Regions from separate parts of the Sphingobacterium sp. WOUb80 genome, predicted to be linked through region 3. Evidence: riboswitches for the same ligand, from Rfam matches in the RefSeq annotation. Region 3 holds a riboswitch; each other region holds the start of a gene.
What was found. Region 3 has a riboswitch for S-adenosylmethionine ahead of AB1Z56_RS10475 (O-acetylhomoserine aminocarboxypropyltransferase/cysteine synthase family protein). Riboswitches for the same ligand answer to the same signal wherever they lie in the genome.
Positions count from the first base shown of each region.

Region 1 (4,277 bases), 2.0 Mb from region 3:
AAATATGACTATTGATCAAAGCTTTTACATCGGTTATGTCAGTAAAACAAGAGGTCTTAAAGGAGAGGTACAATTGTTTTTTGAATTCGAGGAATACGAGAGTCTGGATATGGATGTTGTCTTCGTAGAAGTCAACAAAAAGCTTGTTCCCTATTTTGTTGATACGATTAAATTTCAAAAAAATAGTACAGCTTATGTGACATTTGAGGATGTAGATCATATCGATAAGGCTCAGGTACTCGTTCGTAAAAAATTATATCTATCCAATGATAAAATGCCTGAGCGCGATCCAGATGATTTTAGGTATACTGATTTAATCGGTTTTTTAGTGATCGATGAAAGCCATGGTGAACTGGGTGAAATAACAGATGTTCAGGAATTTCCGCAACAATTTGTCGCAACAGTCGATATGGATGGCAAAGAGCTGATGTTCCCTTTATCGGACGATTTAATCTTAGGAATCGATGGTGAAGAGCAGATCATTGAAGTCGAATTGCCAGAGGGTTTAGTGGATCTCTATAAAGAATAAGCTATCCCCGAGCTTATTCAAATGAATAACGATATACTATAACTATTGCAGTAATTTCTTATCTTGGTTCGTGTATTATTATTGGCCATAATTATTAATTGATTTTGAAACCGTTATTACTGCTGCTATTCACATTTTCGTTGTCTTCTTGTGCTTTCTTTGGAAAGAAAAAGGAGTTTCCTGAAGGCAATTACCAAATGATATTTGGTTATTCAAATGAAGAGTATCGTAAATTAAAAAGCGAATCTCCCCAAAATGTGGAGGCAGATACCTATGGTAATGATCCTACTATATACCGATCCTTTCTCTCACTTCATGATAAAGACGAGTTTGTCCTGGCGATTGATGATATCTTACTTTTCGGCAAGTATAGATTCAATGGAGATCGATTAGAATTGACTGATGAGAAAAAAGGCAGCGTCGCATTGGATATTATTAAGGTAAAAGATGGTTTTGTTCAGCTGAGAGGTGATTTTTCACAGTTTAACTCAGCACGTGTCCCCACTACCGAAAGACTTTATATCAATTTTGCGTTAGATAAAACCCTTGTTCGGGAGACGCCCAGTAAATTTGATAGCCAAGTGAATCTCTGGCGGAACGCGCCTGTAAAATCAGAAAATGAAAAGGAGATAAAAGCCAGAGCTTTGAATTTTGTAGATTATTCTATCGCTTATTTTCAGCATATATCAAGTTCCGGTACACATCACGATTATCGAATGGATGGTGTTGAATCGCCAATTATCTATGCTGAGAATGGTATTGTGCTAAAGCAGTGGGCAGACGTTCCTGCATCATGGAAAGAATTGTTTTACAACGAACAGAATGCATTGCTCGCTTATCAATATTTATTTGATGGTTTTAAATATGGGTCGAAAGAGGAGTATCATGTTACAGGGCTCTTATTGATCACATTTTATCTCAAAAATCTACGGAATTCCCTGGCGACTAATCTTTAGTCAACTGTTATGATTCAGTCAATATCTTCTTAGTCCATGAACCTCAATCGCTACTTTCACCTATTTTTTTAAAATCGTCGGTTTTTGGTGGCGTGTAAATTCCTGTTGTTGCCTGGGAATAAATCTGAAGCCGTATTTATTGCAGTCTTTTTGTCGCTATTTTTGCCTTTTCGAAAAAATATTTTTGTCTTTTGATTTTTTAAAACGATATTAGCAACGCTTATAGAGAAAGGCCGAGGGACTAGACCCAGTGAAGCCTTAGCAACCTGTATTGTTCAAGGTGCTAAATTCTACCCTGCTCCATGTGGGAAAGATAAGTTACATGTAGATAAACGATTCCTCGACTTGTGCGTTTCGATGTAAGCCAACCAAACTAAAAACAGTTTTTTAATGAAGATTATCGATCATATCCAGAATGCCAAAGGAAAGACATTGTTTTCTTTTGAGCTATTGCCACCGGCGAAGGGACAGGGTATCCAAAGTATTTTTAAAACCATGGATGAACTGATGGAGTTTAAGCCCCCTTTTATCGACGTAACCTACCATCGAGAAGATTATATCTACAAGGAGCATGCGAGTGGATTACTGGAGCGCGTATCTTATCGTAAACGTCCGGGGACAGTGGCGATATGTGCTGCCATCATGAATAAATATAAAGTGGATGCCGTTCCTCATTTGATATGTGGTGGTTTTACGAAAGAGGAAACCGAAAATGCACTGATCGATTTGAATTTTTTGGGTATAGATAACGTTTTGGTATTGCGGGGGGATGCGCGTAAAGGAGATGCCGATTTTATCCCAACCGATGGCGGACATGCTTTTGCAACGGATCTATTGGAACAGGTAACTGATATGAATAAAGGGAAGTATCTGCATGAAGATATTATCACATCAGAGAAGACTGATTTTTGCATCGGCGTAGCGGGGTATCCCGAAAAGCATTTTGAATCACCAAATTTCAACACGGACTTTAAATATCTAAAACAAAAAGTCGATATGGGAGCGGAATTTATTGTGACTCAGATGTTCTTTAATGTCGAAAAATACAAGGAATTTGTTACAAAATGTAGAGACAATGGAATTCATGTGCCTATTATTCCTGGACTAAAACCATTGACAACGAAAAAGCAATTGGTGACTTTGCCTCGGATCTTCCATTTAGATATTCCGGAGGAACTAAGTGACGCTGTCGCGGCATGTAAAACGAATGCCGACGTCAGACAAGTCGGCGAGGAGTGGCTGGTACAGCAATGTCAAGAGCTGATTAAATTTGGCGCTCCGGTATTACATTTCTATACGATGAGTAATCCTGGTCCAACAAAGAAGATTGTTGAAAAGATAGCATAAATGGTAAACGGAAAGGGAGCATATAGGCTCCCTTTCTTGTTCGTATACCCCTATGGAAACTGCCATCTGATCTGACTTTTACGGATTTTTTATAAACCGACTTATATAACCTGAGTAGCATGTTTATTGTCAGTTATTTGTGTTAAATAGTGTTAATTAACCTATTGGAGTCAAGATAACTTTTTAACTTAAAGTGCTAAAAAGGATTTTAACAATAGACCAATTGACCTTATGACGTATAACAGATTAAATTCTCTACTCGGTTTTGCTTGCGGAATTATAGCTACATGTGTGTATATCGCTACGGTAGAAAGGACCGTAAGCTGGTGGGATTGTGGTGAATTTATCGCCTGTGCCTATAAATTGGAGGTGGCACATCAACCCGGAGCACCATTGTTTCTTCTTATTCAGAATATATTTTCTAATCTCGCTTTAGGGAATAAGGGGCAGATCGCCTATTGGATGAATATAGGTTCTGCAGTTTGCAGCGGACTTACCGTGACCTTTTTATTTTGGACAATAACGGCGATTGCCAAAAAGATACTTAATAAAAACAAACAGGCTTCTTTATCAACCTGTCTGCAGATCTTCGGCGCAGGAATTGTCGGTGCAATGGCATTTAGTTTCAGCGATTCATTTTGGTATTCGGCAGTAGAATCTGAAGTTTATGCAATGTCTTCCCTATGTACGGCAGTCGTATTTTGGGCAATTTTAAAGTGGGAAGTCCGCGCAGATGAAGAAGGTAGTGATCGTTGGCTGGTTTTTATTGCTTTTGTTATGGGGCTTTCGATTGGAGTGCATCTATTAAATCTTTTAGCAATCCCGGCTATCGCAATGGTTGTCTATTTCAGAAGGGCAAACCGGGTTAGTGCGAAAGGGACAATAAAAGCTTTCCTCGTAGGCGTACTGATCTTGGGCGCAGTTTTGTGGGGAATTATTCAATGGTTAGTCGGTTTAGCGGCTAAAGTGGATCTCTTATTTGTAAACTCACTAGGAATGGGATTTGGTAGCGGAATTTTCTTCTCTTGCCTATTATTAGGGGGATTGATAATTTATGGTCTATATTATTCCAATAAAAAGCAGAAATATACACTCAATACCGCTTTGTTGGTTTTTTGTTTTGTTTTATTTGGATACAGCTCTTACACCATGGTCATGATCCGGGGAAAAGCCAACCCATCCCTTAACAATAATGCGCCAGACAATGTATTTTCTTTTTTAGGTTATTTGAGCCGGGAGCAATATATTCGAGAGCCTTTACTCAAAGGACCCTATTATGATTCACAAGCCGTTGGTGTCGAAAGTAAAACGGGTTATCGTAAAGATGAATCCGGATATATTCCTTTTAGTCAGGTTGATAAGTATAAGTTTGATAAGGAAACTTTCTTTCCACGCATATATAGTCAAGATGGGGCCCATCAGGCTTATTATAGAAGTTATCTTAA
Region 1 is NZ_CP165617.1:4,540,001-4,544,277, reverse strand. It holds gene rimM (ribosome maturation factor RimM) at 5-529, shown strand; gene AB1Z56_RS18870 (hypothetical protein) at 634-1,485, shown strand; SAM riboswitch class I at 1,703-1,805, shown strand; gene AB1Z56_RS18865 (methylenetetrahydrofolate reductase) at 1,876-2,832, shown strand; gene AB1Z56_RS18860 (glycosyltransferase family 117 protein) at 3,064-4,277, shown strand, end outside.
Region 1: linked by a shared signal. The riboswitch ahead of AB1Z56_RS18865 (methylenetetrahydrofolate reductase) and the one ahead of AB1Z56_RS10475 (O-acetylhomoserine aminocarboxypropyltransferase/cysteine synthase family protein) in region 3 are both predicted to bind S-adenosylmethionine.

Region 2 (4,277 bases), 1.1 Mb from region 3:
GTTTAATGATAATACACTGGCAGGAGATCTTAAGTATCGTGATGTCAATGGGGACGGAAAAATAGATGCGAACGACAGAACAATTATTTCTGGTGTAGATCCAAAGCTGAACTATAGTTTTAATCTAAGTGCAAGTTTTAAGGGCTTTGACTTTTCGGCTCTATTGCAAGGCGTATATGGCGTCAAATCCTATGTTTCGGGCTGGGGCGTAACCCCATTTGTACAGGGTAGCCCGCCGACAAAAGATTGGTTAGACCGTTGGACACCTGAAAACCCCTCGACAACGATGCCCCGTATTTATTGGGGTTGGAGTGCTCCGGAGAAATTCAGCCGTGCTTCCAGCTATTTTATACAGGACGCTTCATACTTCAGGTTGAAAAATCTTGTGTTCGGATACACTTTACCTGAAGGACTGTTGAAAAAATATAAAATTGACCGCCTACGGGTTTATTTTTCGGGTGATAACCTCCTTACTGCGACCAAATTTAAAGGCTTGGACCCTGAACGCTATGGAAATGGTGATCTGGTGCAGTATCCACAAAACAAGATTTATTCATTTGGTGTACAAGTTAACTTCTAAGTGCTATGAAAAAGAAATTTATAACAGCGTTGATGCTATCCGGACTATTTTTGGGTTCCTGTAACAGTGCCTTGGACCTCAATCCTTTGGATCAGATCGCTTCGGACAACTATTTTAGCAAAAAATCGGATTTTGATAATGCATTGGCCGGTGTATATGCCTCGTTGCAGAGTGAGACTTTCTCCTATGGGATGCCTTTCCGGGACTGTCTGACCGACAATGGCTACAATCAGTTCAACTCAGGTAGCGTCAATGAAATCGTAGGTGGGAATTTAAATCCGACCACAGGGGGCTATGAAACCGGAATTTATAACGATGCCTATGTGGGAATAGGACGTGCCAATCGCCTGATCGAGAAGCTTCAGGGCTATAACGGCTCCGATATGAATGATGGGGAGAAGAAAAATATGGAAGCCGAAGCCCGCTTTATCCGTGCTTTTGTTTATTTCCAATTGTACAGTATTTATGGTGAGGTGCCGCTTGTGCTGACTTCCCTCAGTCTGGAGAATCAGCGTCAGCCAAAGGAAAGTGCGGAGAATATCCTAAAACAGATTCGCGCTGATCTGGATTTTGGGATCGCTAACTTAGCGGCTAAACCTTATTTCAATAATGGGGGGCATGCGACCGCAAGTTCGGCAAAAGCCTTGAAAGCACGGGTTTTATTGTTTGCGGCTTACGGTGATAAAGGGGTGCCCGATTTAGCAATTTTGAAAGAGGTAAAAGACTTATGCACCGATGTCATGAAAGAGTATACCCTGAGTACGGCTTTTGAAAATGTCTTTCGTGATGCAACACAGAAGAACAATACCGAGATTATCTTTTCGGTCAATTTTCTGGCACCGAATAATACAGCCCCTTGGGACATGTACCTAGGCGATTGGATCGCTGCTTCACCTTTACAAAACCTCGTGGATACCTATGAATGCAAAGATGGTTTGCCTTATGGTGAATCACCCTTGACTGATCGAGCCAATCCCTTCAAAGATAGGGATCCGCGCTTGAGCAAAACAATTTTTGTGGATCATCCCGACTTTGGCGGCGGTAAGATCCATACACCGTCCAATCCGCGGCCTACAGGTTATGGGGTGCTGAAATTTTTGGATCCGGCCAACTTACCTTTTGGCTTTTCAACATTGAGCCAACAGGATGCTGTTGTACTGCGGTTTGGGGAGGTGTTATTGATGTATGCCGAAGCACAAAATGAAATCGCCGGGCCAGATCAATCGGTTTACGATGCCATGAATACCCTGAGGAGCCGCGTTCAGATGCCCGGATTCCCTGTCGGTTATACCAAGGAAAAAATGCGCGACCGTATCCGCCACGAAAGAAGGGTTGAACTTGCTTTCGAAGGACTACGGCATTACGACCTGATTCGTTGGCATATCGCAGGCGAAGTACTCAATGCGGTCAAAGACAGTAAAGTGCCCTATCATTTTGAAGACAAATTTTACCGCTGGCCTTTACCACAAACAGAAATTGAGAAGAGCGCAGGTGTGTTAATTCAGAATCCAAACTATAAATAATAAGATTATTGCCTTCTTTTAAATCGGCAATTTCCTAAACCAACCACAGCAGCGCGCACGAAGTCCTTTCGATGCGCGCTTTTTTTGCCGATAAAGATTACTGCAAAGGGATCAAGACATTCTGTTCCAAGCGTACAGGGACATGCTTCACCGAGGTAAAACCGTCTTCCTTGGAAATGATATTGGAAAGATCCAGTCCTCTTTTGGAGAACGTACTGATCAAAGCTGTTCTAAAGGTTGCCTTGGCTGAACCCCAGCCTTGTCCTAAGATGGTGTCGTTGTTGAGCTGGATCAGTTCATCTATTGAGTAATAACTGAATTTTTCCAGTAAGTGGTGGTAAAGATTTGTTGTAGTAGCCATACAATTTAAAAATTTAAAGGATTAAACCATAAACTGTATCCAGATCTTGTTGGGAAAATAATCGTTCAGCGACGTTTATTTTGGTCGAAACCCGTATTAATTTACCACCGCGGTGCCTGCACTCGGTTGGTATTGCATCATGCAATTCTGAATACTCTACAAATATAGTAGATTATTTTTTATAATAAAAATTATTTTTGTTTTTAAGGGTAAATGAGCGCTGACAACAGGAATAGGGAGGTCAAAAGCGAGGCGCATTGTTGGCTGTGATTTGGTTATGAAGCGGATAGCTGGTCGAAAATTTTATCATGTTACTGTAATCTCACCGAAAATACTTTTAAAAACAGAGATAAGACAATACTTTTGCGCCATGAATAGAATTGCGGAAATTAACGAATACATTGCTGCCGAACGCGAGGTATTATTGCAACACCCTTTATATCGTAAGATCAAAACGATCAAGAATCTACGTTCTTTTACAGAAGGGCATGTGTACGCTGTATGGGATTTTATGTCTTTACTAAAAGCTTTACAGATTAAATTGACCTGTACGACTTTACCTTGGTTTGCGAGTGAGCATCCATCAACGCGCTATCTAATCAACGAAATTGTATTGGCAGAGGAGTCGGATGAATACATTGATGGCCGCCGTTTGAGCCACTTTGAGATGTATCTGGACGCCATGGATGCCATGGGTGCCGACCTTCATCTGGTCAACAAATTTATTGCTCACGCCAAAAAATCGAACAACATATTCGATGTCATTGCAACGACCACATTGGACAAGCGGATCAAAGACTTTTTGAATTTTACATTCGAAGTGATTGCTGAGGGCGAGGTGCATAAAATTGCTGCAGCATTTACATTTGGACGCGAAGATCTTATCCCGGGAATGTTTACCTCTATTTTGGAAGAAATTAAAACAAACTTTCCTACAGCCAATCTGGATAGCTTTATTTATTATTTTCAACGCCATATTGATCTTGACGGCGACGAGCATGGACCGTTGGCGATGCAGATGATCACAGATCTTGCGAAGGACGATGAGGTTAAATGGACGGAAATGAAAGAGATCAGTAAAATTGCGCTACAAAAAAGAATCCAGCTGTGGAATGCAATAGAGGATTCCTTATACGGATAATCTATTATTATACCATCGAGAAAGGCCTTTCAAATTGTGATTTGAAAGGCCTTTTTTATGTGCTGTAAAAAAGGATATTGTAATGGCTTATTGGCAGATATTGGTCTTTTTGCTTGAATTGATGAAAAAATGTCTTTTTTCCATAACATATTGGCGTTTGTGAAGAAATCCAAGTTCCAATAAGTGTCTAAGTTTGCAACGCAAAAAAATAATAGAGCACACGTGAACTTTTTTCCTCCCTATTGGGCAAAAGGAATACTAACCATGGGGTTGTTGGTATTCACTATTTCGGACACCTTCGCCCTCGACTCTTTGCGTATGTCCCTGAAAGACATGATCGACAAAGCGCTACAGAACAGTAAATATATCGAGCAGTCTTATTTGCAGCTCAAAGAAAGTGAGGTGGCAGTACAGCAGCAACGCATGGAATTGCTGCCCAAGATTTCCGCCAGAGCTTCTGCTAGTTATGCAAGTAATATGCCTGTGTATGACCAGGGGCTTTTAAATAAACCCGCTCAGCATGATATCATTCATTACTTGTACGATAGCGGCCTGGATTTTTATCTGAACCTTTACAATGGGCATCGGGACCTGATGAAAATTGAGTCCAAAAAATTGGAAAATGAGCTGGCCAGAATCGATTGGAAGAACGCCGCAGCGCAGACGAAATTG
Region 2 is NZ_CP165617.1:3,548,651-3,552,927, reverse strand. It holds gene AB1Z56_RS14905 (SusC/RagA family TonB-linked outer membrane protein) at 1-580, shown strand, start outside; gene AB1Z56_RS14900 (RagB/SusD family nutrient uptake outer membrane protein) at 586-2,103, shown strand; gene AB1Z56_RS14895 (5-oxoprolinase) at 2,201-2,464, opposite strand; SAM-I-IV-variant riboswitch at 2,531-2,624, opposite strand; gene AB1Z56_RS14890 (DUF3050 domain-containing protein) at 2,835-3,605, shown strand; gene AB1Z56_RS14885 (TolC family protein) at 3,828-4,277, shown strand, end outside.
Region 2: linked by a shared signal. The riboswitch ahead of AB1Z56_RS14895 (5-oxoprolinase) and the one ahead of AB1Z56_RS10475 (O-acetylhomoserine aminocarboxypropyltransferase/cysteine synthase family protein) in region 3 are both predicted to bind S-adenosylmethionine.

Region 3 (4,277 bases):
AAATCACTCGGTAGACCACCGAATAAAATCGGTAAACCACATTCTTCTTAGCGTATTCAAGTCATAAGTATTCTAGTAAATATGAATCCTTACAAAATGAATCACAGAAAAACACATTGAATCAAAATAAAAGTTTAAAAACAAAACAATAATCAAAACAAATAAAATGTATACAGAAAATATTAAGCATAATATTTGTATTTTTGCAGTGAAAATTAGTAAACTGATTGATGAGCACGCTATCATTAAAGAAAAGATTCCACCGTATTTATATCAAGATAATCCGTTTTATGGGGGGCGAACATAGTGGCGACGCGTTGCGTAATGTTTCTATCAGCATTTTGCCTAGTTTAGCCATCTATCTTTTGGGGGCGCATGCAAGTACGGCTATCGGTATAGGGGTCGGATCGTTGTTAACCACACTCACTGATCCTCCTGGAAACCGAAAAGATAAGCTTTCGTCGGCTCTCGTTTGTATCCCCACCTTTTTTATTGCAGCACTTCTTACAGCTCTTGTATTTCCGTATCATTGGCCTCTTGTCATATTACTTGGCGCAGCCGGATTTATCTGTACATTGTATGGTATTTTTGGTCCTCGCTATGCTGCTATAGGAAACATGACATTGATTTTGATGAGTTTTGTAATCGGAATGGCTCCGCAGCATCCATTCGCTGTTAGCTCACAGATTGCTGGAGGTTCTATCATCTACTACATTTTTAGCCTCTTACAAGCGTATATACGGCCTTATCGCTCTTTAAGACACGCTATGGCGAATGGATTTCATGGATTATCGCAATTCCTGCTGATACGATCCCAATCTTACGATCCCGATATTCCTTTAGATATAACCTACAGCCGCGTTGGAAAAATTCATGGGCAAATCAGTGAGCAGCAGGAACAAATCAGATCACTTCTTTTTAGAGAAAAGAAAATCATAAGCCAACAATGGCACAAAAGCAACTATTGGCTCAGTCAAGTTTATGGACTAATTGACCTACATGAGTTAATTATTGCGCTTGATCACGATTATGATGCAATCCGCAAGAATCTAGCGGATACGGGAAGTCTTCCTTTAATTCGTCACACCATAAAATTATTAGCTTTAGAAATTGATAGTTTTTCGCAACCTAATAAGCGGTTTCGTTATGCGCATCAATTATATCACAACAACATTAAAATCAATGCAATATTATTGGATTTAAAAAAGATTCAGGAGCAACAGACTGGTCCTGCAAAAAATATATTATCCTCGATCATCGTCAATATTGAAGCTATTATCGAAGTCCTCAACCGAATTCAGGTCGCTTTTTATCAAAATCAAGAAATACAGGATAAGATTGACACCAATGAATACCAGCAATTCATCAATCGTCCATTACGGAATCTAGCGGATATTAAGAATAGACTCCATCTCAACAATCCCCTTTTTCGATTCGCGTTACGCATGGCTATTCTGTTTGGAACTGGAGCTTTGATCGGTATTTTGTTTTTAGATTTTAAATATACCTATTGGATCCTACTGACTATTGCAATTGTTGCCAGACCAGCATTTTCAATGACCAAAACACGTAATATCGAGCGTATTGTTGGTACATTCTCAGGGATAATTGTCGGTATATTGTGCTTAATTTCCATTCATTTTCTTCCAGTTCTCCTTCTAATGGCGGCTATTGGCCTTTTCGGATTCTTTCTGTTCAACAGATCAAACTATATGGTCAGCGTTATTTTCATTACCTGGGGAATCGTAATCGCTCTGAACTTATTTGAAGGCAACATCAATCTTATTTTGGGTAGCAGAATACTTTTCACCCTTATTGGTGCACTCTTGGCTATCGTTGGCTATTTCTTGATTCCAGTACGCCAAAGCACAGGAATGGTTCAGTTGGCAAAAGAGGTATCACTTTACAATCATCACTATTTCCAGATCATCAATAACCGTCTTTTGGATGAACGACAAAGCTCTTTCGATATACGACTGGCTCGAAAAAAAGCACAAACCGCCATGGCCCTGTTTTCAGACTCCATCAATCAGATGAAAAAGGAACCCGAGCAAAAGTGGATAGATTGGTCTCACATTCACTATTTTCAAACACTCTCCTATCGGATCAACTCACATTTGGTTGGTCTTTCGATATCACTTAGTAAAAAAACAAATCGCGATACCGCGCATGAAATTCACAGTAGAATTGATGCACTTAAACCTCTTTTAACAGACTTAAATCAGATAGCAGAAAGCATCCATTTGAAAAAATGATAAGATCAAACAAACCTACGTAGACCAAATTTAGACGAGTTATATGCTGTGCTGATCAGCATAGTGTTCAAAATTCCTTTAACTAAAAAATAGCATTTCTTTTGCTTTAATAAAAAAAGAGTTTATATTTGTGTCGTCTTCGAAAGAAGATTTCTAATCAACACCTCCCTTAATCAGTAGGTCTTGATTTATAAAGAAGTGGCGAGAGACTGGCTCAATGACCCACTGGCAACCTTCAATTTGTTTGAAAAGGTGCCAATTCCTGTCCAAAACAATATCGTTTTGGAGCATATAAATGACATAAGACAATGATTATTACATTACTGAAATCCATTAAAAATTCAGGTTCAACACAAGTGAACCGCACGATAAGCGAAAGTGTAACCCATCGTACAACTGTACCGATGCGAATGCGTATGCATATGCACTTCCATGCTTGTTAAAAATCATTTCCGTTTTCTTGGATAAAGATTTAACAGACCCTTCAAGGTGGTGTGTATGCTTCTCTTTTTACTTAGCAATTTCTTTTTGAACCCTTAAAATCTGATATATTATGTCTTCAAACAAAAATTTAAAATTCGAAACACTTCAGGTTCACGCTGGCCAAGTCGCTGACCCTACTACGGGATCTAGAGCAGTTCCTATATACCAAACAACATCTTTTGTATTTGAAAATGCCGAACACGGCGCAAACTTATTTGCATTAAAGCAGTTCGGCAATATTTATACACGGATTATGAATCCTACTACGGATGTTTTCGAACAACGTATTGCAGCACTGGAAGGTGGAGTCGCAGCTGTTGCTGTTGCATCTGGTCAGGCGGCACAGTTTATTGCATTAAATAATATCTTGGAAAGTGGTGACAATTTTGTTGCCGGATCTAACTTATACGGCGGTACATTCAACCAGTTTAAAGTTTCTTTTAAACGCTTGGGCATCGAAGCTCGTTTTGCAACGGACGCCGAGGCAGATAAAATTGAAGCCCTCATTGATGATAAAACAAAGGCAATCTATGTTGAAACAATTGGAAACCCAAGTTTCAATATTCCAGACTTTGAGAAAATTGCTGCAGTAGCAAAAAAATATGACTTACCATTAGTCGTCGATAATACTTTTGGAGCTGGGGGTTATTTATTTAAACCTTTGGAGTATGGTGCAAATGTGGTTGTTGAATCGGCAACTAAATGGATCGGCGGACATGGTACAAGCATTGGCGGTGTCATCGTCGACGGCGGAAACTACAATTGGGGCAATGGAAAATACCCTCAATTTTCCGAACCATCTGAAGGCTATCATGGCCTAGTTTTTTCCGAAGTTTTCGGTGAAAGCGGACCGTTTGGAAATATTCAATTTGCCATTCGGGCACGTGTGGAAGGGCTTCGGGATTTCGGACCAGCGCTCTCCCCTTTCAATTCATTCTTATTATTACAAGGACTTGAAACCCTGTCTTTGCGGGTGCAACGCCATGTAGACAACACTTTAGAGGTAGCTAAATGGCTTGAGGCGCATCCACAGGTAGAAAAAGTAAACTATCCAGGCTTAAAAAGCTCTCCTAGCTTCGCTAATGCACAAAAATACCTTAAAAATGGCTATGGTGCAGTGCTTTCTTTCCAACTCAAAGGTGACGCAGCACAGAAGGCCAATAGCTTTATCGACAGCTTAGAATTGATCAGTCACTTGGCCAATGTTGGCGATACGAAGTCATTGATTATCCATCCAGCAGCGACTACTCACCAACAATTGAGTGATGAAGATCAAGCCAATGCTGGCGTGTTCAAAGGTTTATTACGCCTTTCTGTAGGAATAGAACATATTGATGATATCAAAGCTGATTTACAACAAGCTTTTGATAAAATTAAATAATCAGATTTTTTCGGCTTAAACTTAAACGTAAAATGAGTAAGCATATTTATCTGCACCCGGAGCCTTTTGTATTTGAAAATGGAAGAGAGCTTACTGATTTACAGATCAGTTATGAAACATTTGGCAAACCCAACGCAGATCGCAGTAATGTGATCTGG
Region 3 is NZ_CP165617.1:2,497,082-2,501,358, forward strand. It holds gene AB1Z56_RS10470 (FUSC family membrane protein) at 231-2,255, shown strand; SAM riboswitch class I at 2,441-2,553, shown strand; gene AB1Z56_RS10475 (O-acetylhomoserine aminocarboxypropyltransferase/cysteine synthase family protein) at 2,809-4,119, shown strand; gene AB1Z56_RS10480 (homoserine O-acetyltransferase family protein) at 4,152-4,277, shown strand, end outside.

Region 4 (4,277 bases), 3.1 Mb from region 3:
ATGATGAAAATGTTAGGCTTGGGAATCATATTGAACGTGTACTCGACTTGGCAAGATTAGAAAAAGAAACCCTAAAACTCGACCAGGTAGAGGTGCACATCAATGATCTCCTTTCTGCTGTAACAGACAGCATGCAGCTGCGTATGCAGAATATTGCTGGGAAATTCAGTATAGACCTTGCAGCTACCAAGGATATTGTCATCGGTGATGAACTGCATTTTTCGAATGTATTCTACAATCTACTGGACAATGCGATCAAGTACAGTAAAGGGGATTTACATGTTAATATTAATTCAAAAAATGTAGGCGATACCATTGTCGTTACTATTGCCGACAACGGCATCGGTATGAGTCGCGATCACCTGCAAAAGATTTTCGATCAATTTTACCGTATTCCGACTGGAAATGTTCATAACGTCAAAGGATTTGGTCTTGGCTTAAGTTATGTACAGGATATTCTGAGAAGGCTGAACGGGAAAATTACAGTTAAAAGTGAAAAAGATAAGGGCACGACCTTTGAAGTAATTTTGCCTATTAAAAAATAAAACGTTCCTTTTTTGTATATTTCCTTTATATAAGAACCTCAAAGGTCAGGGAAATCCGGCCCTACGGCTTATCAAGGTCAAGGAACATAAGTGAAAATTAATATATTCATTATGCAAAAGATATTATTAGCAGAAGATGATCCTAATTTAGGGGATCTTTTAAAAGACTATCTCGAATTAAAGGGAAAATTTGACGTCACATTGTGCACCGATGGCGATGAAGCAATTTCTCAATTCAAAAAAAATAATTACGACCTCTGCATTTTTGACGTCATGATGCCAAAAAAGGACGGCTTTACAGTTGGGCGTGAGATCAGAAAAACAAACAATACAGTTCCCATAATCTTTGCCACTGCAAAAGGCATGATGGAAGATAAAACTGAAGCCTTTGAATTGGGAGGTGATGATTATATCACCAAGCCTTTTCGAGTTGAGGAACTATTGCTCCGCATCAATGCATTGCTGAAACGTAGTGTTCGGGATAAGGAGGAGGAAGTGGTTGCTGATAAATTTGAAATAGGTGATTATTTCTTTGATTATACAAGTCAGCAGATCTCCTACAAGGGACAGATGCAAAAACTATCGACGAAAGAAGCCGAACTACTTCGCCTACTTTGTTTAAAGAAAAATGATGTTCTGACTCGAGAAGAAGCCCTATTAAAAATATGGCATGATGACAACTACTTTACAGGTAGAAGTATGGATGTATTTCTCAGTAAACTTCGTAAATACCTAAAAGAAGACAGTAAAGTTGAAATTGTCAACGTGCACGGAAAAGGTTACAAACTTTTGGTGAGCTAAAAAAAGGGGGAATGAGAAATACAGTCATTCCCCTTTTTTATGCTACACAGCGTATTGGTGCATGACATACACAAATTCATGGATGAAAATAAAAGAACAAAACAATTTCATTCTTAGTAGAATATAAAAAATAGACGCACTTTTATAAAAAATTTGCATTTCAGAAAGAAATGTTTTAACTTAGCATCGCTTATAGAGAAAGGCAGAGGGAATAGACCCGATGAAGCCTTAGCAACCTGTCCCTTGACAAGGTGCTAAATTCTACCCTAATTGATATGGGAATGATAAGCCGAAGTCACCGAATTCTAGTGTGTCCTTCTCTCTCTAGCAAGAAATATAGTTGAAAAAGAAATATTAAAAACATTCATTATGTTATTGACTAACAATTTAGGTTACCCTCGTGTGGGCGCGTTCCGCGAATTGAAAAAAGCCAATGAGGCCTATTGGGCTAAAAAATCTTCTGTTGAGGAATTATTGGACACAGCAAAAAAAATTCGTGAAGGCAATTGGAAAACACAAAAAGATGCTGGAATCGATTTGATTCCTTCCAATGATTTCTCTTTTTACGATCAAGTATTGGATTTAACCCTTACTGTTGGTGCAATTCCTGCTCGTTACCATTCTTTATTGAATAAAGTAGACAACAATTACAGCTTAGATCTATATTTTGCCATGGCGCGCGGTTTCCAACAAGAAGGAATTGACGTAACTGCAATGGAAATGACCAAGTGGTTGGACACAAACTACCACTACATGGTGCCAGAATTCACAAAGGATCAAGAATTCAAATTGACTTCTGAAAAATTCTTAAATGAATATAACGAAGCTAAATCATTAGGCATCGATACGAAACCAGTTTTACTAGGTCCTATCACATACCTTTTGATCGGTAAAGAAAAAGAAGCTGGATTCGACCGTATCGATTTATTGGATAAACTTATTCCAGTATATGAGCAAATATTAGCTAAACTAGCTGAAGCTGGTGCGCAATATGTTCAGATTGACGAGCCTTTCTTAGCATTAGATTTAGATGCTAAAGTAAAAGCTTTATATCAACCGACTTTCGAAAAATTAGCTGCAGCAGCAAAAAACATCAAATTAATCGCAACTACTTACTTCGAAGCTTTAAAAGATAACGAAGATATCGCAGTTAACCTACCTATCCATGCTTTACATTTGGATCTGGTACGCGGTGAAAACCAATTGGATACAGTCTTAGCTAAAGTTCCTGCTTCATTGACATTATCTTTGGGTATTGTTGAAGGCCGTAACATCTGGAAAAATGATTACGAAAAATCATTGGTTAAAATCAAACAAGCTGTTGATGCCTTAGGAAAAGACCGTGTATGGGTAGCTCCTTCTTCATCTTTGTTGCACGTTCCTTTTGACCTAGACAATGAACACAATGAGCAATCGTTACCAGCTGAAGTAAAAAACTGGTTAGCATTTGCTAAACAAAAATTAGCAGAGGTAAAAGACTTAGCTGTACTAGCGGAAGGTGAAGTTGATGCTGAAACAGCAAAACGCTTCGAAGCTAACAAAGCTGCTGCTGAAAGCCGTCGTACGTCTCCATTGATCCACAAACCAGAGGTTAAAACACGTACAAGCAATATCACTGATGACGATGCAAAACGTACTTCAGCATTTGCTGACCGTAAAGCAGCGCAACAAGCGAAATTCAACTTACCAGCGTTCCCGACCACAACTATTGGTTCATTCCCACAAACGAAAGATGTTCGTAAATGGAGAGCAGACCTTAAAAAAGGTGCTATCACGCAGGCAGAATACGATAAAGCAATCGCAGAAGAAACAGAAAACACCATCCGTCTTCAAGAGCAATTGGATATCGACGTATTAGTACACGGCGAATTCGAGCGTAACGACATGGTTGAATACTTCGGTGAACAATTAGCCGGATACGCTTTCACTCAAAACGGTTGGGTACAATCTTACGGTTCACGTTGTGTAAAACCTCCGATTATCTATGGTGACGTATACCGTCCTGAAGATATGACTGTACGTTGGTCTTCATATGCACAATCATTGACAAACCGTCCGGTTAAAGGTATGTTGACTGGCCCTGTAACAATTTTACAATGGTCTTTCGTACGTAACGATCAACCGCGTTCAACAACGACTTACCAAATTGCATTGGCAATCTTGGATGAAGTACAAGCCTTGGAAAAAGCAGGTATCAAAATCATCCAAATTGATGAGCCAGCTATCCGTGAAGGATTACCTTTGCGTAAAGCTGATCAAAAAGATTACTTGAACTGGGCAGTACGTGCTTTCCGTGTTTCTTCATCAAACGTAGAAGATGATACACAAATCCACACGCACATGTGTTACTCAGAATTCAATAATGTAATCGAAGATATCGCCGCAATGGATGCTGACGTTATCACGATTGAGACTTCACGTTCTCAAATGAAATTATTGAATGCTTTCGCTGGTGATTTCAAATATCCAAATGATATTGGCCCCGGTGTTTATGACATTCACTCACCACGCGTACCAAGCAAAGATGAGATGGTCGATCTATTACGCAAAGCAAAAGCAGTAGTTCCAGCAGAACAACTTTGGGTTAACCCTGACTGTGGCTTGAAAACTCGTGCTTGGCCAGAAACCAAAGCGGCTTTAGAGTCGATGGTTGAGGCTGCTAAAATCTTAAGAGCAGAATAATTCTTAAACTATATTGATAAAGCCCTAGCTGAAATTTCAGCTAGGGCTTCTTTATTGACACTCGTTCAAAACAAAAACTGTTATCCGGATAGTGTGAGGCTATTTTCGGCTGTTCTTCCTTTCTTTCTTATTCTCTTTTTCACTCCCATTCTTAATTTCCTGTTTCCCTTTAATCCGATCTTCAATCGACTTCAGGCTTGACGAAAAATCGAGATCAACATTTTCAAGTTTTGCCTTTTTTAACGCCTT
Region 4 is NZ_CP165617.1:5,627,856-5,632,132, reverse strand. It holds gene AB1Z56_RS23235 (sensor histidine kinase) at 1-545, shown strand, start outside; gene AB1Z56_RS23230 (response regulator transcription factor) at 657-1,346, shown strand; SAM riboswitch class I at 1,534-1,637, shown strand; gene metE (5-methyltetrahydropteroyltriglutamate--homocysteine S-methyltransferase) at 1,716-4,028, shown strand; gene AB1Z56_RS23220 (hypothetical protein) at 4,128-4,277, opposite strand, start outside.
Region 4: linked by a shared signal. The riboswitch ahead of metE (5-methyltetrahydropteroyltriglutamate--homocysteine S-methyltransferase) and the one ahead of AB1Z56_RS10475 (O-acetylhomoserine aminocarboxypropyltransferase/cysteine synthase family protein) in region 3 are both predicted to bind S-adenosylmethionine.